2 regions of the Bacillus sp. FJAT-42376 genome follow, and region 2 is predicted to be linked to the other one. Evidence: riboswitches for the same ligand, from Rfam matches in the RefSeq annotation. Region 2 holds a riboswitch; the other holds the start of a gene.
The links. Region 2 has a riboswitch for thiamine pyrophosphate ahead of CEF21_RS18420 (thiamine phosphate synthase). Riboswitches for the same ligand answer to the same signal wherever they lie in the genome.

Region 1 (4,422 bases), 2.0 Mb from region 2:
AAAACGAGCGCCATAATCGTATGGCCGAGTTGGTGGATGAACGAAGCAATAGGCAGAACAATACAAAGCGACCAGAGGAGCGTGAGCACATCCCGAAGCTCGAACATGATGAAAATCCTCCTTATGTGAATCTGTCTCGCCCGTACTGCCTGTTTTCCCCTAAATTCTGACCTCAAACCAGCGTTTAATCGTGTCATTATTCTGACATTTAAGGTATGATAGAGAAAGAACCACCCTATTCCAAAACAAGGAGGACATGACTCATGCGCTTCGATGATCAGCCCGTAACAGTAGATGAAAATGTAAACGTTTTTGCGGCGATTCCTGAGGACGGTACCGTTATCGGAACGGCCACACAGGAAGAACTTCTAATGGCACAGGATTTGGAGTGCAGGCACCTCGCCCACATGCGTCTAATGGATTCAAACATCCAGATCCAGGGAGTGTCTTATAAGGAGCTTCTTCAGGAATACCTGGAGTTTGAAACAAAATCCGCTGAGTTTTGGAAAGCGATCTATAAAAGACTGGATGTTCCATGGGAATGGATCCTCCGAATCGACTTAGCCCACGCTTATATTTATGTAATTAATCCTTTTGATGATGAAATAGCAGATTGAGAAAAAGCCGTCCTCCTGATTAGGGAGAACGGCTTTTTTGGTCATATGTGTCCCGGAGGCTGCCATTTATCGGAGGTTCTGGATCGGAAATCGGACACTTCAGTCCGCACGCGGATCTATTCCGCTGCAAAAGCCCCGCTTCATATCGTACTCCTAATTTCTATCCGTACCTGACTTGACTGGGATCCTGCCGGCCAGCATTTGTTCCGCGTTTTTTTACCGTACTTCAGCACCGGCCACATCCGGCCATTGTTCCATCGTGTACGCCATTTCCCAAAATGCCAGTTCGTACTTGCAGCTGATGGTAAAGTGCCGGAGCATTTTCTGGCGTTCTTTTTCGGAAGCTTCAAGAGCGAGCTGATCGAGACGCTCGAGCTGTTCGTAAACGAGTTCTTTAAACCATTCTCCGCCGTAGGCTGCAATCCATTCGCGGTAAATCGGCTCTTCCGGCTGACATTCTTTCAGCCGTTCGCCAATTTCGTAATAAATCCAGTAGCACGGCAAAATACAGGCGATGATCTCCCCAAGGCTGCCGGTAACCGCAGAACGATACATGTGGGAAGTGTAGGCGTATGCCGTTGGTGATGGTTCAAAAGCTTGTTTCTCTTCATCGGTGATCTGCAGCAGTGCGGAAAATTTTTCATGAAGCGAAAGCTCTGCTTCGTACGTCCCTTGAGCATGAAAAGCCATCCGGGCTGTGACATGAAGATCATCCGCCATCCCTCCTGCGAGCGCCTGTACTTTGGCAAAGTGGGATAAATAATACGCATCCTGCATGACGTAGTAGCGGAATTTTTCAAGAGGGAGTGTTCCATCGCCGATTCCTTTCACAAATGGATGATTGAAATTCGCCTCCCAAATTGAATCGGTTGCGTTCCTCAGTGTTTCTGTAAAAGATGCCATTTCCGAATTCCCCCTGCATGTTTTTGTGTAAAAATAGGCTCTGTTAGTCTGATGTTGATTGAAGTGGAAGGCGTGAGACTCCGAGCTGAGAGCAGCGGGACAGGTGAGACCCCGCAGCCGCAAAGCGGCGAGGAGGCTCACCGCCCGCCCCGCGGAAAGCTAGCGCCTGAAACGGAAATCAACATCCTAGTTTAACAGAGCTTAAAAATAAAAAACCGCTCTTAGCGGATAAGAGCGGGAAAGATCATAAACAGACAATCTCCCACTTCCCTCCGCTGGTTCAAACCAGATCAGGTTCCAAGGGTCCCGGAGTCTGCTCCGGTCTCAGCCTATTTTAAGGCTCCCCTAGTGGCAATGCGGTATTTTATTTTCCAGGTCCATCATAACATGCAGAGGAAAAAATTCAACTAGCGTTTCATGACAGCCGCCGGTATTTCTTCCATCCAATGATGATCAATCATGATTTTTCCGCCTTCTTTTGCAAACGAATAAATATCTCTCGCCGAAAGCGCCATTTTCAGCGGAAGATCCGGCCTCAGGCTGTACGTCGTTCCCAAGGCGTTGCTTGTCAGTCCTAAACTGCTGAGAAGGTTGATCAGATACATAATCAGCTTATCGGAGTATGGTGAAGTTTTTGTCTCGGCAATAACCGCTCCAGGCAAGGCAGAAACCGAAATGCCGCTCCCCTCCATCAGCTTGCCATACGATTGATACAAATCGATGGCGAGCGTCTCGCCCTTCTTCATATAGTTTTTGACAGCCGGCTCTTTCACTACCTTCGCCAAACCCTTCATGAGCTGCGCGCCGAAATTGTTGTTTTCAACAATATGATAAATGATGGATAGCTCGGTCGCATTGAGCGGTCTCTTGCGGAAATGAAATCCTGCCAGATATTTTTCCTTTTCCACATATTTAGGATGTTCCGGCATCTGTATAACCGGAGGAATCGTTCCATTGCCCACTTGAAGAAGACAATTTGTACACATTCCGAACACTTTATTAGAATGGGCAGACGTTCTCGAGAAAAAATCGTGGATGTCATTTCTGTATACCATCGATAAATGGACGGCGTTCAGTCCGATTCCAAGTTTCATCAGCATGCGCAAAAAACGGATATAAAAATATTGATCGAACAGCCTTTCCGCATTCCGGTTCACATCGGTTTCATCAAACCCTTCAGGAATGGACGCCCCTTCCTTTTTTAAAAGCTGGGCGATTTCTTTCACAAATTTTGTTTCTTCCTGATACGCATAGTGAAGGATGGATGTGATATCTTTCTGGGTCGTGACATCTAATGCATGTTCTATGATCCGAAGCAGCATCGTCTTCTTCTGGTAAGTAGACCACAAATTTGCTAATTCGGACGAAGACATCGGTTTCATCGTTCCAGCCTCATTTCAATAAATAGATGAACTTATTTTTCCATTTGATGGGGATTTTATGAAAAATAAAAAAAGATGACCATAAATGGCCATCCTTCTACTTACTTTTTTCGGTTTTTTAAGGCTTTGCCTACAAGGTTCAATGCTTTTTTCGTTTGGTCAGGATTTTTCTTTGCATAATCCACTACTTTTTTCAAAATGGATGATTTACTGCTCATCAAAATCACCTTCCTTGTTCATGATTATACCACATCTCTTTACGAAAGCAGGCCTGCCTGGTCCATCAGTGTGCCACCGAGCACCGTAAGCACGACGACAAGCCAAGGCGGAAGTTTCCAATAGACAAGAAGAGCAAAAGCTGACAGCGCAAGCGCAAACGCCCCGGCCGAATGGATGGCGCTTGTGAAAACGGGATGATATAAGGCAGCTAAAAGGATCCCGACAACAGCGGCATTCACTCCCATCAGTCCGGCCTGCACGGCCTTTACACTGCGGATTCTGCTCCAGAAAGGGAGAACCCCCATAACGAGCAAAAAGGACGGAAGAAACATCGCCGCTGTTGCAATGAGGGCACCCGGTATGCCGGATATAACCGCTCCTATGTAGGCTGCCAGTGTAAACAGCGGGCCAGGCACAGCCTGAGCCGCGCCATATCCTGCAAGGAATGCATCCTGTGTCACCCAGCCCGGCGGAACGACTTCTTTTTCAAGCATCGGCAAAACGACATGCCCTCCCCCAAAAACGAGGGAGCCAACCCTGTAAAACACATCAAACAAAGCCATAAAAGTGCCGGGGAATACATGCCGCAGAACAGGCAAAAGCACCAGGAGCGCCGCAAATAAAATAAGCGATCCGAAAGCGGCCTTTTTGCTGACCGATACGGCAAGCTTCGGAACTTCAGGAACTTTTTCATTTTTATAGTAAATGCACCCGAAGATTGCAGCTGCTGCGATGATCCCAATCTGGCCCCATGCGGAAGGAATAAACAGGGCACCGATCGCAGCGAGGACAGCAAGTGTTACCCGCGGTCGGTCTGGCGCAAGCGATTTCCCCATTCCCATTACAGCCTGGGCAACAACTGCGACAGCCGTAATTTTCAGTCCCATCAGCCACCCTGCATTCTGAACATCCGACCCCTGGAACAAATGGGCAAATAAAATCAGCGTGAAAACAGATGGCATCGTAAACCCGAACCAGGCGAGGAAGCTTCCGATTACCCCTCCCCGAAGCAAACCGATGGACAGCCCGACCTGGCTGCTGGCCGGACCGGGCAGGAACTGGCATAGCGCCACAATATCCGCATAAGACGAATCATCCAGCCATTTCTTCTTTTTCACATACTCTTCCCGAAAATAGCCTAAGTGGGCAATGGGCCCGCCAAAGGACGTACATCCAAGCTTGAAGGATACGAGCAGGATTTCAAGCCATGTCTTATACTTGGATTGCATTTATAAGTCCTCCGAATTGCTTTTTATCTTTATAGTAGCACGGGGATTTCCCCAGAGATGAATGGCCTATAA
Region 2 (4,422 bases):
CCTGTTCAACAGGTTCTTCCTGATGTGACGCCCGTTCAAGTATTTCCGTATTTTTCTCTATGATGATTGTTTTTCCGTCAATCTCCAAATGCCTTGTCAATTCCGAAACTAAACGGATCGAATCCGGAATCTCCGTCCAATTCCCGTTAATTTTCACTTTCAAATTGATTCCCCCCGGTGAGTACAGGCTCTCTTTCCATAAGCTCCAGCATCATTTTACCCGCAGCAGGACTCAGCAGAATTCCATTGCGGTAATGCCCAGTACATGCATACAGCCCTTTCACTTCAGGATGTCTTTCCATGTATGGGTCCTTGCTTGCGCTTTGCGGCCGGAAGCCGCTCCATGCCTTTTCAAAGTTTGCATTTTCAATCGATGGAAGAATCCGCTTCGCTGTCTCCATTAAGCTGCTCATCCCGGTAAGCGAAACCTCTTTTGTAAAATCGCGTTCCTTTACGGTAGCACCGATTATGTACCGGCCCCCTCTTTTTGGAACGATATAAAATCCATGTTTGTACAAAGGAGAGCCAACCAGCTTTTTCTTACTCAGCACACTGATTATTTCTCCCTTAACCGGATACGTTTCGTACAGCAGATTAAATGATTTCAAAAAAGCCGAGCTCCAGGCCCCTGCAGCAATCAGGACGGTATCGGCATGAAAAATCCGGCCATTTGCTCTGACTCCTGCCGTCTTGCCGTTTTCCACTATGATTTTCTCTACAGTGGTATATTCAAAGATTTCTGTCCCGTAATGCAGGGCAGACTGTTCAAATGCCTTCGTTAACGCGGGGGCTATCACGTGGCCATCCTTTGGATAATACACACCGCCCGTGACATGATTTGAAAGAAGAGGCTCCTGTTTCAGCAAATCCTTCCTTGTCAGCAATTCGGCGGGTTCTCCTGTTTCTGACTGCCATACCGCTGTCTTTTCAAGTGCAGCGAGCTCTTCTTCTGTTTCTGCTATCTTATAAATCCCTTTTTCCTCATAGCCAATATCAATTCCCGATACCTCTCTTAATTCTTTTGAAAGGTCCGGGAACATGGCTCTGCTTTTCCTCGCGAGATCGAACAATGGATCATATTCATCCCACTCCGCCTGAACTCCCAGCAGACCGGCTGCCGCACCTGAACTTTCCTGTCCTGCTTTTCCTTTTTCTAAAATGACTGTTTTGTATCCTTTTTTTGATAATTCATAGGCAGCTGAGCAGCCCATTACGCCTCCTCCGATAATGCATACATCGTATTTATTCATAGGGTCGCCTCCTTGCACCGCGTAAGGGCTTTTCTATATTGATCTGCCGCCTCCGCAGGATTACTGCTATCCCATATTCCGGACATCACGCAGATTCCATCTAAATCCGCCTTTGCTAAATCTTGAATATGCTCAGGAAGGATCCCGCCGATCCCAAGGACATGAATAGAAAGCTGATTGGAGATTTCTTTGGCTTTTTCAATTCCCCGGGGCTGTAACGCCCTCTTGCTCCCTGTTTCAAATAAGTGGCCAAACAGCACTGAATCTGCTCCTTCTGCCTCTGCAGCAGCCGCTTCTTCAAGAGAGTGGACAGACTTTCCCGCATGTAATTCGGGCCATTTCTTTTTTACGAGGAATGGGGAAAGGCTTCTATACCCAAGCTGCACTCTGCTGATCCCTGCGGCCGCTGCTACATCAACCCGGTCATTCATTACAATTTTCCTTCGCGGAATGCCATTTTGTACAAGCAGCATGACTCCTTCAAACACTTCCATGGCTGTTTTCTCTTTTTCGCGAATGTGCAAATAATCTACTTTTGAACCCGCTTCCTTCATAAAATGGAGCACTGCACTGAATGGAAGTTTCCCATTTGTTACGGCATGAAATTCCACCAGATCCCCCCTAACTCGGAATGTAAATCATAAAAAAAAGCGCTTTCCAAAGGGAAAGCGGCTGCAAAAATACCTATTTGCGAACCACTTCCCTTCGCCGGCATTATCCGGATCAGGTGATAAGGGTTAAAGCGTTTCCGCTTCTCTCAGCCTCTGCAGGCACCCCCAGTGAAATGTTCCTATTCATTTAATCTTTTCCTTTGCACTGTCAAGCTGATTTGCTTCGTAATGGCTTTTTCACCTGATCCTGCTGCTCCGGGCATGGGAATGGGTGATTCCGCAATGATGAAAACCTTACAAGACAATAGACATTTTGACCATAATAAAAGCCCATTTCACTAAAAGGAAATGGGCTTAACATACACAAGTACACATAGCCGCTTCCCTCCGCTAGTACGAACTAGATCAGGTATAAGGGTCAAAAACTCAGATTTTTCTCTCAGCCGGCCTACCGGCTCCCCTAGCAAACTTTTCTATTGGTCTTATTCTATAATTATACCATTACAGGTAAATAAATCAAATTTCCTCAAAATACAAATGGGCATGCAGGCTGCACCCCGGATTGAAATCCATTTTGCATTCAGGGCATTTCGAATCACATTCTGCATATTCTCGAACAGTCCATTCTGAACCGCATCCCCCGCAAAGAACAGCTTTTTCATCAAACTTTTCTTTTGGCCATACGGCGGCTGGATGGCTGGCATGCTCCTCATGGCATAAATGACATGGATAGTACTCCATACAGCAATAAAATTTAATCGCGATGATATCAAGCCGGCTATGGTAATGGGTGCAGCGCGTCTCTTCGTCAATAGCGGACCCTTTTACCTCTGCCCGATGATTCCTGATCAGATTCGGTCACTCCTTATCTTCGAAATTGCAGCATCCCGCTGCCCTCTTTATCGAGCATAACATAAATCATACAGGAAATTGAATCTTCTGGATGGCTGGATTCTTATGCACCTGAATCCAGGTCATGTTTCAGCAGACGATAAAAAAAGAACCTCCCGGAATGGCGCACTTGGCGTTCCAGAAGATTCTTTTCATTGATTTTTGGCGCTATGGACTTTTACAAAAAGTCTTTTTTCACTTATCTTCTTTTGTATCGTTGTAATACTGGACGCTGTACTGTGCGCCCTCAGAAACCATTTTGTTATCTTCAATATCCTGAGGATCAGGGTTTCCGCCCTTTTCAACCGGGAAATGATCTTCTTTATTTTTTTCCTTTGAGAACATGGATACAACTTTTCCCTGAGCCTGCTTTACGTTATCAGTCAATTTTTCACGTCTTGACTTGTCCTTAAGATACACCGTTGCCGCAACTCCTGCTGTTGATAAAGCTACACCTGAAATAATAAATCCATTGCGTTTATTCATGGATGATTCTCCTTTCAAAACCAATGATTTGATGTTGATATTAAATTACCCCTCTCTAAATTTGTTAAACATAAAGCTCTGATAAACTTGGCTGTTGATTTCCGTTCTTTCCTTGGGCGGTCGGTAAGGCTTTGCGCGCCTGCGTGGTCTCACCTTTCCCGCTGCTCTAAGCAGGAGTCTCGCGCCTTCCACTTCAATCAACTGGTGTTAAAAATCAACATCAGGTTTTAACAGAGCGAAACATAAAAAAAGAGCCCCTCCAAAATATGGGGGCTCTTGCCGCTTATTCTTCTGATTTTACTACAGCATGACCGCCAAACTCATTTCTTAGTGCAGAAACAACTTTGCCGTGGAATGTATCATTTTCCTGTGAACGGTACCGCATAAAAAGGGACATGGCAATGACAGGAGCAGAAGCCTGGAAATCAAGGGCAGCTTCCACAGTCCATTTCCCTTCTCCCGAAGAGTTCATTACTCCGCGGATTCCTGAGAGCCCGGGATCCTTTGAAAAAGCATTTTCCATTAATTCCATTAACCAGGAACGGATAACGGATCCATTGTTCCAAACTCTTGAAACTTCTTTATAATCATAGTCGAAATCACTCTTGTCCAAGATCTCAAAACCTTCAGCAATGGATTGCATCATTCCGTATTCAATACCGTTATGAACCATTTTGAGGAAATGTCCGCTGCCCGGCTTTCCGGCATGAAGATATCCATTTTCCACAGAAAGGTCACGGAATAGTTTTTCCACCGATGCAAATGCTTCCGGTTCAGCGCCAATCATCGTACAAATCCCGTTTCTTGCCCCTTCTGTACCGCCGCTTGTTCCGCAGTCTACAAAATAAATTCCTTTTTCTTTCAGTTCCTTCCCCCGTCTGATGGTATCTTTGTAATTGGAATTACCGCCATCAATCAGGATATCGCCTTCTCCCAAATGAGAAGAAACTTCTTTAAGAACATTCTCTGTGATGTCTCCGGCCGGAACCATCATCCAAATCACTTTTGGAGAAGGAAGTTTTTCAGCAAGCATTTGAATGCTGTCTGCTGTATCAATTCCTTCAGCCTTTATGTTTTGCAGTGCTTCAGCACTTACGTCATTTGCGATCACTTCATAGCCATGATCCTTCATATTCAGGGCGAGATTGTATCCCATTTTCCCCAGCCCAATTAAGCCTATTTTC

Region 1: another riboswitch for thiamine pyrophosphate. It lies ahead of tenA (thiaminase II); the one in region 2 lies ahead of CEF21_RS18420 (thiamine phosphate synthase).

Annotation. Positions count from the first base shown of each region.
Region 1 is NZ_CP033906.1:1,424,123-1,428,544, reverse strand. Features, by position in the region: gene CEF21_RS07305 (RIP metalloprotease) at 1-107, opposite strand, end outside; gene CEF21_RS07300 (hypothetical protein) at 264-617, shown strand; gene tenA (thiaminase II) at 834-1,520, opposite strand; TPP riboswitch at 1,771-1,877, opposite strand; gene CEF21_RS07285 (DUF3231 family protein) at 1,928-2,902, opposite strand; gene chrA (chromate efflux transporter) at 3,160-4,350, opposite strand.
Region 2 is NZ_CP033906.1:3,660,094-3,664,515, forward strand. Features, by position in the region: gene thiS (sulfur carrier protein ThiS) at 1-157, opposite strand, end outside; gene thiO (glycine oxidase ThiO) at 147-1,250, opposite strand; gene CEF21_RS18420 (thiamine phosphate synthase) at 1,247-1,861, opposite strand; TPP riboswitch at 1,934-2,038, opposite strand; TPP riboswitch at 2,227-2,333, opposite strand; gene CEF21_RS18425 (CHY zinc finger protein) at 2,378-2,710, opposite strand; gene CEF21_RS18430 (hypothetical protein) at 2,948-3,238, opposite strand; gene gnd (phosphogluconate dehydrogenase (NAD(+)-dependent, decarboxylating)) at 3,522-4,422, opposite strand, start outside.